Regions from separate parts of the Mesorhizobium sp. WSM4310 genome, predicted to be linked through region 2. Evidence: predicted binding sites of a transcription regulator. Region 2 holds the regulator's gene; the other holds the start of a gene.
The links. Region 2 encodes PhoB, which activates phosphate uptake and scavenging genes when phosphate is short. Its sites were predicted from a motif close to TGTCATNNANCTGTCAT; they were not measured.
Positions count from the first base shown of each region.

Region 1: the regulator PhoB is predicted to act here: its motif matches at 2,003-2,019, upstream of FJV80_RS26885 (LTA synthase family protein).

Region 1 covers NZ_VFTA01000031.1:51,459-59,411, reverse strand. The annotation lists gene FJV80_RS26885 (LTA synthase family protein) at 36-1,964, opposite strand; gene fabD (ACP S-malonyltransferase) at 2,243-3,190, shown strand; gene fabG (3-oxoacyl-[acyl-carrier-protein] reductase) at 3,250-3,987, shown strand; gene FJV80_RS26870 (acyl carrier protein) at 4,187-4,423, shown strand; gene fabF (beta-ketoacyl-ACP synthase II) at 4,458-5,720, shown strand; gene mltG (endolytic transglycosylase MltG) at 5,823-7,103, shown strand; gene FJV80_RS26855 (YicC/YloC family endoribonuclease) at 7,259-7,953, shown strand, end outside.
Region 2 covers NZ_VFTA01000047.1:1,622-9,574, forward strand. The annotation lists gene FJV80_RS30870 (ROK family protein) at 1-1,007, shown strand, start outside; gene FJV80_RS30875 (hypothetical protein) at 1,097-1,360, shown strand; gene phoB (phosphate regulon transcriptional regulator PhoB) at 1,449-2,138, opposite strand; gene phoU (phosphate signaling complex protein PhoU) at 2,158-2,865, opposite strand; gene pstB (phosphate ABC transporter ATP-binding protein PstB) at 2,891-3,694, opposite strand; gene pstA (phosphate ABC transporter permease PstA) at 3,691-4,542, opposite strand; gene pstC (phosphate ABC transporter permease subunit PstC) at 4,546-5,529, opposite strand; gene pstS (phosphate ABC transporter substrate-binding protein PstS) at 5,596-6,651, opposite strand; gene FJV80_RS30910 (PAS domain-containing protein) at 7,168-7,953, opposite strand, start outside.

The DNA of each region.
Region 1 (7,953 bases), on a different contig from region 2:
CGCCAGGTCCAGGCTGAATCCGATGGGTCGGCTGATCAACTCGTGTGGACGACGACCTTGTCGACCGTCTCGGGGAAGAAGGCGGGCGCCGCGTGGCGCTTGCCGAACATCATGTCGTACTGGATGAGCCGGAAATCGCGGATCGCCGGGTCGATCTCCTTCTGGCGCGACCAGTCGGGCGTTGCCTCGCCGGCCGGGGTCAGAAGCAGGTTGCGGTCGACGACGCGGTAGCGCTCCCGCATCTCGCCCAGGAAGCCGGTGTAGTAAGGATGGCTGATGCCGGCAGCGGTCAGGATATGATAGGGCAGGAACGCGGGGCTGACCGCACCCAGGTTCTCGACCGGACCGGAGCGGTTCGACCAGATGATCAGCGGCGTCTGATGATGTTCAAGGGCGGCTTCCGGCGTCGGTTCCTTGCGCGGCGCGACATTGTCCTTCAGGAAGCCGGTTTCGACATATACCGGTCCCAGCGGCGGCAGATGGTCGCCGAAGAAGGCGATCACGGTGGGGCGGGAGCGTTTCTTCGCCCATTCGACAAGGCGTTCAAGGCCGCGGTCGGCGTCGGCTGAGCCCTCGGCGTAGCTGAGCAGCGACTCGCGCGCCCACTGGCTGATCGGTGCCTGCACTACGTGTGTCGGATTGTAATAGCGGTTCGGCTCGTAGGGACCGTGGTTTTGCAGGCTGACGGCAAAGAAGAACACCGGGTCGTCGCTGGCGTCGGCCTCGCTGATGATCTCATCGGTCATCGCCGCGTCGGATGCCAGCGGCCCGCGCTTTTCCATGGGCGGCAGCGTCTCTTCGGATTTGAAATCGTTGAAGCCGAAATCGGCATAGACCGCGCCACGGTTCCAGAACCAGTTGGTGCCGGGATGGATGGCGCGCGCCCGGTAGCCCTGGCTCTTCAGGAAGGTTGCGAGCGAAGGCGTCGGCGTGCGCACATATTGCTGATAGGGGATGCTGCCGGCTGGCAGGAATGCGTTGGAAAAGCCGGTCAGCGCCTCGAACTCGATGTTGGCGGTCATGCCGCCGAATTCGGGCGAGAACATAGAGCCCGAGCGCAGCGCCCGCACATTGGGGATCGGGTCGGGCGTGATGCTGACGCCGGGCAGCTTCGTCGGATCCCAGAAGGATTCACTCATGACGATGATGATGTCGGGCTTCTCGGCCGGCACCGAGACGGTCACATCCGAGCGGTCGATCGCCGCGATCGCCTTGTCCGTGTAGCCCGGCGGCGCCGAGACATGCGCCATCGGCACGTTGAGCGCGAAGGCGAGCGCAAAGCCGTTGGAGGCATAGTTTTCCTTCTGGTCCCACATGATCGGGATGATCTGCAGCCGATCCCTGGTCCAGGAGAAGGTGGCATAGTCCATGATCGAGACGAAGAAGGCGAGCATCGGCACCGCCAGCGTCAGCCGGGCAAGGCGGCCCTTGTGGCTGAGCGCTGGAACCTTGCGGCGCCACAGCCGCCAGCCATAGACGAGCAGCGACAGGCCGGCGATGATGCCGACGACCATGGCGAGCGCGGTCATCGGCCGGTCACGTACCAGAAGCGGCAGCAGCGCGAAGATCTGGCGAGCGTAGAGAAAGTCAGTCGGGTAGAGCGGATCGCCGAGATAATGCGATTTCTGATGGCCGACAAAGGCCAGCGCCAGCGTCAAGGGCGCGACGATCATCAGGCTCTGATGGCTGCGTCCCAGAACGGCGTCGAGACCGATGAGGATCAGCGCGAACACGACGATGGTGGTCCAGCCCGGCTTGAGCGGCTGCAGGAAGAAGGAAACGGTGCCGGCAACGTCACCGCGCACGATCAATTCGATCGCGAACACCAGGATGGCGGAGATCGCGAGGCTTATCAGCCCGTAACGGACGACCGGCCATCTCCGGCCCGGCAAATAGCCGGTGGACGGATCGTCTTCCAGGAATTGAGGCGCAGCTTTGCTGGCGCGTTTTGAACTCTTTGCCACTTTAACTTCCCACCCGGCGACAACCCAAGTCACGCGATTGTCATATAATTGTCACGCAAAGCTAGCGCCTGTGGCGGAAATAAGAAGAGCCAGCGAACGATTCGTGAGCGGTTTTCATCAGGTGTGATCGCCAAAAAGCCCTTTCGGAACAGGCACTCGGCCTACGGTTCGCAACTGGGGCCGGGTTGAACCGGGCTTGACTTGGCGGCCCGCCTTGCGCCACAGGCAGGGAAAATTCGTGTTATCGGCAAGTAAAACCAGTCTTCGGGAGCCCACGCATGGCCGTCGCATTCACCTTTCCGGGACAAGGCAGCCAGGCTGTCGGCATGGGCAAGGATCTCGCCGACACCTTTCCCGAGGCACGCAGGGTTTTCCAGGAAGTCGATGACGCGCTCGGCGAAAACCTGTCGAAGCTGATCTGGGAAGGTCCGGAGGAGACCTTGACGCTGACCGCCAACGCGCAGCCGGCGCTGATGGCGGTTTCGCTGGCGGCGACCAGGGCGCTGGAAGCGCGCGGTTTCTCGCTGAAGGACAAGGTCGCCTATGTCGCCGGCCATTCGCTGGGCGAATATTCGGCCCTTGCCGCCGCCGGTTTCGTTTCCGTCGCCGATGCGGCCCGGTTGCTGCGCATTCGCGGCAACGCCATGCAGGCAGCGGTGCCGGCCGGCGAAGGCGCCATGGCGGCCATCATCGGACTTGAGCAGGCGGATGTCGAAGGGGCTTGCACCGAGGCCGCGCAAGGCTCCGGCCATGTCTGCCAGATCGCCAACGACAATGGCGGCGGCCAGCTGGTCATTTCCGGCGCCAAGGCCGCGGTCGAGCTGGCGGCGAAACTGTGCACCGAAAAGGGCGCCAAGCGGGCGCTGATGCTGCAGGTCTCGGCCCCCTTCCATTCGGCGCTGATGGCGCCGGCGGCCAATGTCATGCGCGACGCGCTCGCCGGTGTGACGAAGTATGCGCCGACGGTGCCAGTAGTGTCCAACGTCACGGTGACCCCGACCAGCGATCCCGACGAGGTCGCCCGGCGCCTGGTCGAGCAGATCACCGGCCGCGTGCGCTGGCGCGAAACGGTCGAATGGTTCGGCGCCAACGGCGTCACGACGCTTTACGAGATCGGCGCCGGCAAGGTGCTGTCGGGGCTGGCACGGCGCATCAACCGCGACATCGCGACATCGGCCGTCGGCACGCCGGCCGATGTCGAGGCCGCGTTGGCCGCATTCGCATAATCCACTGGCGATTTGACCCCACCCGTGTGAAGGGTGTTTTCTCAGATCAGGAGACGAAAATGTTCGAACTGACCGGCCGCAAGGCACTCGTCACTGGCGCATCGGGAGGCATCGGCGAGGCGATTGCCCGCGTGCTGCATGCGCAAGGCGCCATTGTCGGCCTGCACGGCACCCGCATCGAGAAACTGGAAACTTTGGCGGGCGAACTCGGCGATCGGGTCAAGCTGTTCCCGGCCAATCTGTCGAACCGCGATGAAGTCAAGGCGCTCGGCCAGAAGGCGGAGGCCGAACTCGAAGGCGTCGACATACTGGTCAACAATGCCGGCATCACCAAGGACGGCCTGTTCGTGCGCATGTCGGACGCCGATTGGGACTCCGTGCTCGAGGTCAACCTGACCGCCGTTTTCCGGCTGACCCGCGAACTCACCCATCCGATGATGCGCCGCCGCCATGGCCGCATCATCAACATCACCTCCGTGGTCGGCGTGACCGGCAATCCCGGCCAGGCCAATTATTGCGCCTCAAAGGCCGGCATGATCGGCTTCTCCAAATCGCTGGCGCAGGAGATCGCCACCCGCAACATCACCGTCAACTGCGTCGCCCCGGGCTTCATCGAATCGGCGATGACCGACAAGCTCAACGACAAGCAGAAGGAGGCGATCATGGCGGCGATTCCGACGCGCCGCATGGGCACGGGTGCTGAAGTGGCGTCCGCCGTCGCCTACCTGGCCTCCAACGAAGCCGGCTACGTCACCGGCCAGACCATCCATGTCAATGGCGGTATGGCCATGATTTGACGGATAGGGCGGGCCTGTGAAAAGAGACCATTTCACCTTGGACCTCAGCCATTTTTCGTGTAATGCGGCCCGCAACCCGGCGGTTCGGGCAAAAACCGGTTCGTAGCCGTTGCGTTTCCGGCAGGACCATCTTTCAGCTTGATTAGCGGCATTCTGCCCGCTAACGAAGACAGACAAACAAAAGACGAGGATGCCCCAAATGAGTGACACCGCAGAGCGCGTCAAGAAGATCGTCATCGAGCACCTTGGCGTCGATGCCGACAAAGTGACGGAGCAGGCGAGCTTCATCGATGATCTGGGCGCTGACAGCCTCGACACGGTCGAACTCGTCATGGCGTTCGAAGAAGAGTTCGGCGTGGAAATTCCCGACGACGCGGCCGAGACCATCCTGACCGTCGGCGATGCCGTGAAGTACATCGACAAGGCGTCGGCCTGAAGCTTTCCGCAGTCATCACCGGGGAGGACCTGCGATGAGGCGTGTCGTCGTCACGGGCCTTGGGTTGTTGTCGCCATTCGGCATGGGCTTCGAGCACAGCTGGAAGGAACTTCTGACCGGCCGCAGCGCGGCCAAGCGCATCACCGAGTTCGAGGTGGACGATCTTGCCTGCAAGATCGCCCACGTCATTCCGCGTGGTGACGGCAGCAATGCCACCTTCAATCCCGAGGCCGTGCTCGAGCCGAAGGAATTGCGCAAGATCGGCGACTTCATCCTGTATGGGATTGCCGCCGCCGACGAAGCGCTGAAGGATTCAGGCTGGGAGCCCAAGACACACGAAGAACAATGCGCCACAGGCGTGCTCATCGGTTCTGGCATTGGCGGCATCGAGGGCATTGCCGAGAACGCGATAATCCTCAAGGAGCGCGGTCCGCGCCGCATCAGCCCCTTCTTCATCCCCGGCCAGATCATCAATCTCGTCTCCGGCCAGGTTTCGATCCGGCACGGGCTGAAAGGCCCGAACCATGCCGTGGTCACGGCCTGCTCGACCGGCGCGCACGCCATTGGCGATGCGGCCCGCCTGATCATGTGGGGCGATGCCGATGTCATGCTCGCCGGCGGCGCCGAGGCGCCGGTGACAAGGCTGTCGATCGCCGGTTTCGCCGCCTGCCGGGCGCTGTCGACCGAGCGAAATGACACGCCGCAAACGGCGTCGCGTCCCTATGACCGTGACCGCGACGGCTTCGTCATGGGCGAGGGCGCCGGTGTTGTGGTGCTGGAGGAACTCGAGCACGCCAAGGCGCGGGGCGCCAAGATTTATGCCGAGGTGACCGGCTACGGCCTTACCGGCGACGCCTATCACATCACCGCACCGGCCGAGGACGGCGATGGCGCTTTCCGTTGCATGACCGCGGCGTTGAACCGGGCCAGGCTTGCGCCCGCCGATGTCGACTACATCAACGCGCATGGCACCTCGACCATGGCCGATACGATCGAACTCGGCGCTGTCGAGCGGCTTGTCGGCAATGCCGCGTCGAAGATTTCGATGTCGTCGACCAAGTCGTCGATCGGCCATCTCCTGGGCGCGGCTGGTGCTGCCGAAGCGATCTTTTCGATCCTTGCGATCAGGGACAATGTCGCGCCGGCGACCATCAATCTCGACAAGCCGGAGCGCGAAACAGCGATCGACCTGGTGCCGAACAAGCCTCGCTCCCGCCAGATCGACGTGGCGCTCTCCAATTCCTTCGGCTTCGGCGGCACAAACGCTTCGCTTGTGTTCCAGCGCCACAATGGCTGATCGTCCGGCTGCCGGGCGATGCCTCGGCATGTCGTCAATTTTGCCATATTCGCCCCTACTCTGCCGCGGGGGATTCGTTGAGAGATCAAACGGTAGGGCGAGATGAACACAAATCCGGCGGGCAATGGAGAAGTCGGGCAACGACCGGCGAACAATACCGGACCGATCGTGCCGAAGACAGCCAGCGAAGCCTTGCGGCCGGAAGCCGGAACGCCGCCGCCGAAGCGCTCGCGCGCTTCGCGCAGCCAGGTCGTCGTGTTCATGAACTTCGTCATCTCCCTGGTGATGCTGATGGTTCTGGCCGCGGGCGCGGCACTTTACTTCGGCAAGCAGGAGTTCACTGAACCCGGTCCCTCGGCCAATGGCGACACCTTCCTGGTCAAGCCGAACACCGGCGTCCAGGACATCGCCGACCAGCTCGAGCGCCGTGGACTGATCAGCGACGCCCGCGTCTTCCGCCTTGGCGTGCGTGCTTTCGGCAACGATTCCGCGCTCAAGGCCGGCGAATACGAGATCAAGCCCCGGGCATCCATGCGCGACATCATGGAGCTTTTGAAAAGCGGCAAGTCGGTGATGTACTCGCTGACCGTTCCGGAAGGGCTGACGGTTGAGCAGGCTCTGCAGCGTATCGCCGATGAACCCGCCTTGAGCGGCGACATGCCGGCGACAACGCCTCCCGAGGGCAGCCTTGCCACCGACACGCTGCGCTTCACGCGCGGTGCGACGCGCCAGCAGATGATCGACAAGCTGGAGGCCGACCAGAAGAAACTGGTCGACGAGGTCTGGCAGCGGCGCGCGCCGGACCTGCCACTGGCCAACATCGAGGACTTCGTCACGCTGGCCTCGATCGTCGAGAAGGAAACCGGCAAGGGTGACGAGCGTTCGCGCGTCGCCGCCGTCTTCCTCAACCGCCTGGCCAAGGGCATGCGCCTGCAATCCGACCCGACCATCATCTATGGTCTGTTCGGCGGCAAGGGCAAGCCCGCGGACCGCCCGATCTACCAGTCGGACATCCAGAAGCAGACGCCCTACAATACCTATATGATCAACGGCCTGCCGCCGACGCCCATTGCCAATCCGGGCCGCGCAGCGCTTGAGGCCGTGGCCAATCCATCGAAGACCGACGATCTCTATTTCGTCGCCGACGGCACGGGCGGTCACGTCTTTGCGGCGACGCTCGACGAACACAATGAGAACGTCGCTCGTTATCGTGCGTTGCAGAAGAAGCAGGCCGATGACGCGGCCAAGGCCGCGGCTGGCGCTGGTGCAAACGGCAATGCCGACAAGCCTGCTGCCGACAACCCTGCTGCCGACAAGCCTGCCGACGGCAGCACCGGTGGCGACAATGGCGACGCCGGCGGCGATGCGGGCGATGCCCAGTAGGCGAAGAAAGGCGTTGCCCGGAAGGCGACAGCCTGACATTTGAAGGAACGCCACGCGTCCGATTTTGACGCACCTACGGCGTGGTTATTTTCAAGCAGCACTTGCCCTGTCCGGAAACTGGTTTCGGGGTGATGCGCCAGGGATGTGCAGGCGACATGAATTTGCAGAGCATGACCGGATTTGCGCGTGCCGTCGCCGAGCACGACGGCACCTCGATCGCCTGGGAAGTCAAATCCGTCAACGGCAAGAGCGTCGAGGTGCGGCTGCGGCTGCCGCAAGGTTTCGAGCGTCTGGAGCCGGCGGTCAGGCAAACGCTGCAGAAGCGTTTCGCCCGCGGCAATTTCCAGGCGACGCTGACCATCGGCCGCGCCGCCGGCGCGCAGGCGCAACCCGTCGTCAACGAGGCGTTTCTGAAGGACCTTGCGGGTCTCGCCAAGCGGCTGCAGGAACAGTTCGGCGTTGCTCCCGCGACCGCTGACGGCCTGCTGTCGCTGCGTGGCGTGCTCGACATTCCCGAAACCGTGGAAACCGAAGAGGCGCGCGCTGTGCTCGACTCCGCCATCATGGCCGCGCTCGACGTGGCGCTGAAAGGGCTCGAACAGGCACGGCAAAGCGAGGGTGCGGCCCTGGCTTTGCTGCTGTCCGCCCACATCGACGCCATCGAGGCACTGACGCTGCGCGCGGAGGCGGATCCGTCCCGCGAGACGGCGGCGATCCGTGAACGCATAGCCGAGCAGGTCAGGCTGCTGATGGACGCGTCCGCCAATCTGGATGCGAGCCGCCTGCACATGGAGGCGGCATTCCTCGCCACCAAGGCTGATATTCGCGAAGAGATCGATCGGCTGAAAAC
Region 2 (7,953 bases):
CTCCGGAGGCCGCGGCTGTGATGACCGTGGTGCTGTCGCTGAATTTCCTGTCGGTCGCAGTCATCGACTATGCCGGCCAGGTGATATCGGAAGAACAGCGCCGGCTGGACACGCTGACCATGTCGCGCGAGGCGCTGATCGGCGAATGCGTGGCCATCGTAAGGCGGCGCCTCGAGGATCCCGACATTGACGTGCGCAGCGTCGCCCGCATCGCGTTGGCGATCCAGGGCATCACCGATACCGAGGCCCGGGCGATGCTGTGGTCGCCGATCACGCCGCAGACCGACATCGCCTTCGCCGACATACTCGAAGCCGAGTTCGGCATCCCCGCCACCATGGAAAACGACTGCAACATGATGGCGGTGGCGCTGCGCAGGCGCGATCCCGAGCGCTACCGCGACGACTTCATCGCCATCCTGCTTTCGCACGGCATCGGCATGGGGCTGGTGCTGAAGGGCGAGCTGTTCACCGGCACCCATTCCTCGGGCGGCGAGTTCGGCCACATGATCCATCGGCCCGGCGGCGCGCTCTGCCGCTGCGGGCGGCGCGGCTGTGTCGAGGCCTATGCCGGCAATTACGCCATCTGGCGCAATGCCAGGCAGCTCGGCGAGGACACCGAGCCGGTGGCCGATGTCAGCGACGCGCAGATGCGGGCGCTGGCCGCGACGGCACGGGAACGGGACGGGCCCGAGCGCGAAGCCTATCGCAAGGCCGGCGAGGCACTGGGTTACGGCCTCGGCAGCCTGTTCGCGCTGATCGATCCGGCGCCCGTTGCCATGGTCGGCGTCAGCGCCGCCGCCTTCGATCTGATCGAGCCGGCATTGCGCGAGGCGATCGCCCAGACCGCCGGTGGTCAGCACTCGGAATCGATCTCCTTCGACACCGAACCGAACGAACTGCCGCTGATCCGCGAAGGTTGCGCCATGCGCGCGCTGACCTTCGTCGACCAGGAGATTTTCGCGCCGGGCGTGCAGGCAAGAACGGGTGCCGGAAAGAACGTTGCCTGACGGTCAGGGCGAAACTCGATCATTCTGAACGACCGCGTTCGGCCCGTTGCGACATCAATTGGCAATGTGTCTGCCTGTATGATCTGCTGATGTCCCGTTCGTTGGTGATCAACTTCAACATAGATCAGGCCGAGTTTTACGGCCTCGTCCATCGTGTTCGCAACTTCGGCGAGGACGTCTACCGCTTCCTGCGAACCAACGGCTGGGGCGAAATTATTATCGGCGAGGTCGACGCGGCCACTACGCAGCTGATCATTCGAGACATCAAACATTCAAAGCTCCAGCGCGTTGCTGTATGGGTCGAAGAGGAGATGAGGCGGCAACATCTGTTGGGAGAAGTCGAAGTCCGCTGATCACCCTCTTCACGGCATTGGCGACTACCTGCTGATTGGAGTTTCGATCTTGGAGCCTCATCCCGATTTTATCGGGATGAGGCAAGCTCTAGTCTTCCCGGATCGCGTAGCCCGCCCCACGAATGGTACGGATGACATCCGGCATGCGACCATTGTTGACCGCCTTGCGCAACCGGCCGACATGCACGTCCACGGTACGCTCGTCGATGTAGATCGTCTCGCCCCAGACATTGTCGAGCAGCTGGCTGCGCGAGAACACGCGGCCAGGATGGCGCATCATGAATTCGAGCAGGCGGAATTCGGTCGGCCCGAGCCGGATCTCGCTCTTCTTGCGGTAGACCCGGTGCGATTCACGGTCGAGCACGATATCGCCGACCTTGAGCACGCTGGACAGCACTTCCGGCTTGGCGCGGCGCAGCAGCGCCTTGATGCGGGCCATGAATTCCGGCGTCGAGAACGGCTTGACCAGATAGTCGTCGGCGCCGGTGGAAAGCCCGCGTACACGGTCGCTTTCCTCGCCCCGCGCGGTCAGCATGATGATCGGCAGCCGCTCGGTCTCGGGCCGCATCCGCAATCGCCGGCAGAGTTCGATGCCGGATACCGCCGGCACCATCCAGTCGAGCACGAGCAGGTCGGGCACGTTCTCCTGCAGGCGGATTTCGGCTTCGTCGCCGCGTGTCACCACCTCGACCTGGTAACCCTCCGATTCCAGATTGTAGCGGAGGAGCACGCCGAGCGGCTCCTCGTCCTCCACCACCATGATGCGTGGTGCGATCATCGGTTGGTTACCCCTGCGCTCAGGCCGCCGGCGCCGACATCGCCGTCTCGTCCTGTTTTGGACGGTTGGCGGGCAGCTGCGTACCGGTCAGGACATAGTACGCATTCTCGGCGATGTTGGTCACGTGGTCGCCGATGCGTTCGAGATTCTTGGCGCAGAACAACAGATGCGTGCAAGCCGTGATGTTGCGCGGATCCTCCATCATATAGGTCAGCAGTTCGCGGAAGACGGAGGTGTATTTGACGTCGATGCGCTCATCGTCGGCGCGCAGCTTCGCCAGTGCCGCGGCATCGCGCGCCGCATACTCCTCGATCACGCCCTGCACCTGGATCAGCACCAGCTGCGCCATGGCGTCGATGGAATGCGAGAGGTCGCGCGGCGTGGCGCTGAGGCCGACAGTGCCGACGCGCTTGGCGATGTTCTTGGCAAGGTCGCCAATGCGTTCGAGATCGCCGGCCATGCGGATCGAGCCGACGACATGGCGCAGATCATCGGCCATCGGCTGGCGCTTGGCGATCAGCGTGATGGCGCGGTCGTCGAGTTCGCGCTGGCGCGCATCCATGATGGCGTCGTCGGAGACGACGCGCTGGGCGAGCGCATTGTCGGAGTTCAGCAGCGCCTTGGTGGCGCCGCCGACCATCGAGCCGGCGAGATCGCCCATGTCGCTGATCAGCCTGCTGATCTGTCCGAGATCCTCGTCGAAGGCTGCGACTGTGTGTTCGGCCATGATCCTGGTCCTCGTATGCGTGCGATCAGCCGAAGCGGCCGGTTATGTAGTCTTGCGTGCGCTTCTCGCGGGGCGACGTGAAGATCTTCTCGGTGCGGTCGAATTCGACCAGTTCGCCCAGATACATGAAGGCGGTCTGCTTCGAGACGCGCGCCGCCTGCTGCATGTTGTGGGTGACGATGACGATCGTGTAGTCGGCCTGCAGCTCGTCGATCAGCTCCTCGATCTTGGCGGTCGACAGCGGGTCGAGCGCCGAGGCAGGCTCGTCGAGCAGGATGACTTCTGGCTTCACCGCCACGGTGCGGGCGATGCACAGCCGCTGCTGCTGGCCGCCCGACAGGCTGAGGCCGCTAGCATTGAGCTTGTCCTTGACCTCGGTCCACAGTGCCGCGCGCTTGAGCGCCTGCTCGACGCGGCCGTCCATCTCGGCCTTGCTGATCTTCTCGTAGAGCCTGACGCCGAAAGCGATGTTCTCGTAGATCGACATCGGGAACGGCGTCGGCTTCTGGAACACCATGCCGATCTTGGTGCGCAGCAGGTTGAGGTCCTGCGAGCGGTCGAGAACGTTCTGGCCGTCGAGCAGCACCTGGCCCTCGGCGGTCTGCTTGGGATAAAGCTCGTAGATGCGGTTGAAGACGCGCAGCAGCGTCGACTTTCCGCAACCCGACGGGCCGATGAAGGCGGTGACGCTGCGCTCGGGCAGCGACAGCGTGATGTCCTTCAGCGCCTTCGACTGGCCGTAGTAGAAATTGAGGTTCTTGACCTCGATCTTGGCCTTGGTCGCCGCCTCTGCGGCGATCGTCATGTCTGGAGACAACATCTGGCTCATTTGTCCTCTCTGCGTCCGGTCAGGCTGCGCGCAAAGATGCTGAGCGCGAGAACCGTCAATGTGATTATGAGTGCACCGGTCCAGGCCAGCTGCTGCCATTCCTCATAGGGGCTGAGAGCGAACTGGAAGATGGTGACAGGCAGGCTGGCCATCGGCGCGTTGAGATTGCTCGACCAGAACTGGTTGTTCAGCGCCGTGAAAAGAAGCGGTGCGGTTTCGCCGGAGATGCGGGCGATGGCCAGCAATATGCCGGTGACGATGCCCGAAAGCGCGGCACGATAGGCAACCGAGCGGATGACCACCCAGCGCGGCGCGCCGATCGCGGTGCCGGCTTCGCGCAAGGCGTTGGGCACCAGGTTGAGCATGTCCTCGGTGGTGCGCACGACGACGGGGATGACCAGGATGGCGAGTGCCACGGCACCGGCGATCGCCGAGAAATGCCCCATCGGCCGCACCATCAGCTCATAGACGAACAGGCCGATGATGATCGACGGCGCCGACAGAAGGATGTCGTTGATGAAGCGCACTACCGTGGTGAGCTTCGAGAAGCGGCCATATTCGGCCATATAGGTGCCGGCCAGCACGCCGATCGGCGTGCCGACGATGATGCCGATGATGGTCATCACGATGCTGCCGTAGATGGCATTGAGCAGGCCGCCGGCGTCGCCGGGCGGCGGCGTCATTTCCGTGAAGACCGAGAGGGAGACGCCGGCCAGGCCCTTGTAGAGCAAGGCGCCAAGGATCAACGCCAGCCAGGCAAGGCCGATGCAGGCGGCGATGACGCACAGCGCCATCATCACGCCATTCTTGCGCTTGCGGCTCTGGTGAAGCGATGCGGCTGTCGACATCGGTCAGGCTCCCGTGCGGGCGTCGATGCGCATCAGCATGTAGCGGGCGATGGCAAGGATCAGGAAGGTGATAACGAACAGGATGAGGCCGAGCGCGACCAGCGAGGAAGTGTAGAGGTCGCCGACCGCTTCGGTGAATTCGTTGGCGATGGTCGCCGAGATGGTCGTTGCCGGCGCAAACAGCGACGTCGAGATGCGGTGCGCGTTGCCGATGACGAAGGTCACCGCCATCGTTTCACCGAGGGCGCGGCCGAGGGCGAGCATGACGCCGCCCATGATGCCGATGCGGGTGTAGGGAATGACGACCCGGCGCGTGACCTCCCAGGTCGTGCAGCCGATGCCATAGGCCGATTCCTTCAGCACCGACGGCACCGTATCGAAGACGTCCTTGGTGATCGAGGTGATGAAAGGCAGAATCATGATGGCCAGGATCATCGCCGAGGTCAGCAGGCCGATGCCGTAAGGAGGGCCTGCGAACAGGCTGTTGAGGCCCGGAATGCCGTGGAACACGCTGATGATGAAGGGCTGCACCGTCGTCTGCAGAAACGGCGCCAGCACGAACAGGCCCCAGATGCCGTAGATGATCGAAGGGATGCCCGCCAGCAGTTCAACCGCCATGCCGATCGGACGCCGCAGCGGGCGTGGGCAAAGCTCGGTGAGGAAGATGGCAATGCCGATGCCGAGCGGCACGGCGATCAGGATGGCGATGGCCGAGGTGATGATGGTGCCGTAGATCGGCGCCAGGGCGCCGAACTTCTCCGTCACCGGGTTCCAGCTTTCGCTGGTCAGGAAGGAAAAGCCGAAGGTCGACAGGGCTTGCCAGGAACCGGCAAACAGCGAGATCGCAACGCCGCCGAGCAGGACCAGCACCAATATCGCGGCGGCGCGGGTTGTCGCGTGGAAGATTGCGTCGGTCAGTGCGAACCGTCGAACGGTGGCATCGCGCGAACTTCTAACGGCTGGCAAGGCTTCCTGGACAGCGCTCATGTCAAGCTCGGCTCTTTCGGTTGAAGGAAAAGGAGCGCCGCGGGCGCGGCGCTCCTTTGGAGGATGTTACTCGCCAACGTAGACGGGCTTGCCGCCGGCCTGGATGTCGGCCTTCCACGAAGCCTTGACCAGGTCGACGACGCTGTCGGGGATCGAGACGTAGTCGAGCGCCTTGGCGGTTTCCTTGCCGTCCTTGTAGGCCCATGCAAAGAACTTCAGGGCTTCGCCGGTGGCAGCGGCATCATCCGGAGCCTTGTGGATCAGGACCCAGGTCGAGGCAGCGATCGGCCAGGTGGTGTCGCCGGGCTCGTTGGTGATGATGACGTTGAAGTTCTTGGCGCCCTTGAAGTCGGCATTCGAAGCGGCAGCGCCGAAGGATTCGAGCGACGGCTCGACGACCTTGCCGGCTGCGTTCAGCATCTTGGAGTAGGACAGGTTGTTCTGCTTGGCATAGGCGTATTCGACGTAGCCGATGCCGCCGTCCGTCTGCTTGACGGTGTTGGCAACGCCTTCGCTGCCCTTGGCGCCGACGCCCGTCGGCCATTCGACGGCGGAGTCCGAACCGACCTTGTCCTTCCAGTCGGGCGAGAGCTTCACCAGATAGTTGGTGAAGTTGAAGGTGGTGCCCGAGCCGTCCGAACGATGCACGACGGCGATCGCGGTCGACGGCAGGGTGAGACCGGGGTTCAGCGCCTTGATCGCGGCATCGTCCCAGGTGGTGATGGCGCCGAGATAGATCTGGGCGAGCGTCTTGCCGTCGAGGACGAGTTCGCCCGGCTTGACGCCGGTCAGGTTGATGATCGGCACGATGCCGCCCATCACCATCGGGAACTGCACGAGGCCGTTCTTTTCCAGATCGGCGTCGGACATCGGCTTGTCGGTGGCGCCGAAGGTCACGGTCTTGGCGATGACCTGCTTGATGCCGCCGCCCGAACCGATCGACTGATAGTTGAGGCCGATGCCGGTGTCCTTCTTGTAGGTGTCGGCCCACTTGGCGAACACCGGATAGATGAAGGTCGAGCCAGCGCCGGAAAGATCAGCTGCGATGGCTGCGGAAAGGGTGAAGGTAGACGCTGTAGCCATTGCGATCGCAACGGCCGCCGAGCGGATGAAATGTCTCATGTGGCCTGCTCCTGTTCGGAAGATGGTCTCTCGGCGCCATTCCAAACCAGCGCCCGCTGAGGCCAATAGCCTTGGATTATTACAGTCGCATGACAGTTTCGTGTCAGCCCGGTAACGCGTCGCCGGCTGTGCAAAAGGCGGTCGCGTCGGATGGCCGTGGCCTGATCCGGGTTTGCGCCCGGAATCAGGGACTTGAGCCATCCACCGGCCGGAGCCGCCGCCGGATTCGACGTGGCTTTCTCGGATGAAGAAAATCCGGACGGGAGCGCGTTGCTCAAGGCCAGAGCGTGTCATGGCCGGGCCATCGCCAAAAACAGGTCCGTTGGGGTAGGTTGACGCTGTTTGTTGCCGGCGGTCGCTGCTCCCGCCCGTAACTGCAAGGGCGGAATTCGATTTTGCCATTGTCCCGGCTCGGCGCCGGCTTTGGTATGGTGCGATCGCACCATAGGCATTGCACGCAGGGGTAGCAGCATCATCCGCGATTGATTCGGATCCTTGGAACAGGGCGACGCCGTGCTATCCCGCGTTGCGCTGGACCTGGCGGCCGGCGCCGAGCCAGCGCTCGACTTTGTCCAGCAGGGCCCTGGGGCTGATCGGCTTGGGCAGATAGTCGTCCATGCCCGCCTCCAGGCAGCGTTCGCGATCGCCCTTGAGCGCATGCGCGGTCACGCCGATGATCGGCACATGCGTGCCGGTTTCCTGCTCCAGCCGGCGGATCGCGGCGGTCGCTTCGAGCCCGCTCATCTCCGGCATCGAGACATCCATCAGGATCATGCATGGATTGAGCTTGCCGAAAGCCTCGAGCGCCCTGCGGCCATTGCCGACGATCTCGAAACCATGGCCGGTCTCGCCAAGGATCTGGGTGAAGACCATCTGGTTCACCTCATTGTCCTCGGCCACCAGTATATCCAGCCTGTGTCCATCACCGCCAGTGACGGGCAGCCGAGGCCGAACCGGCGGCGGCTGCAATTGCGCGCGTTGTTCGGACAGCGCCAGCGGCGGCGGCTGGGGAGCTTTGGGCCTTTCGGCTGCGAGCGGCTGGACGGCCTGGCTGTCCGTGGCGTGGCGATGACGCTGGATAGTCGCCACCAGCGTCTCCAGAAGCACCGAGGAGCGCGCCGGCTTGATCAGCTGGGCGTCGATGCCGAGATCGCGGTAGCTGGTGTTGGCAAGCGACTGGTCGACCGAGGTCAGCATGATGATGGGCGTGTCGGCTAGGCCTTCGGTGCTGCGCACGACACGCGCCATTTCGGCGCCGCTCATCTCGGGCATCTGGTAGTCGAGCACGACGCAATCCACACG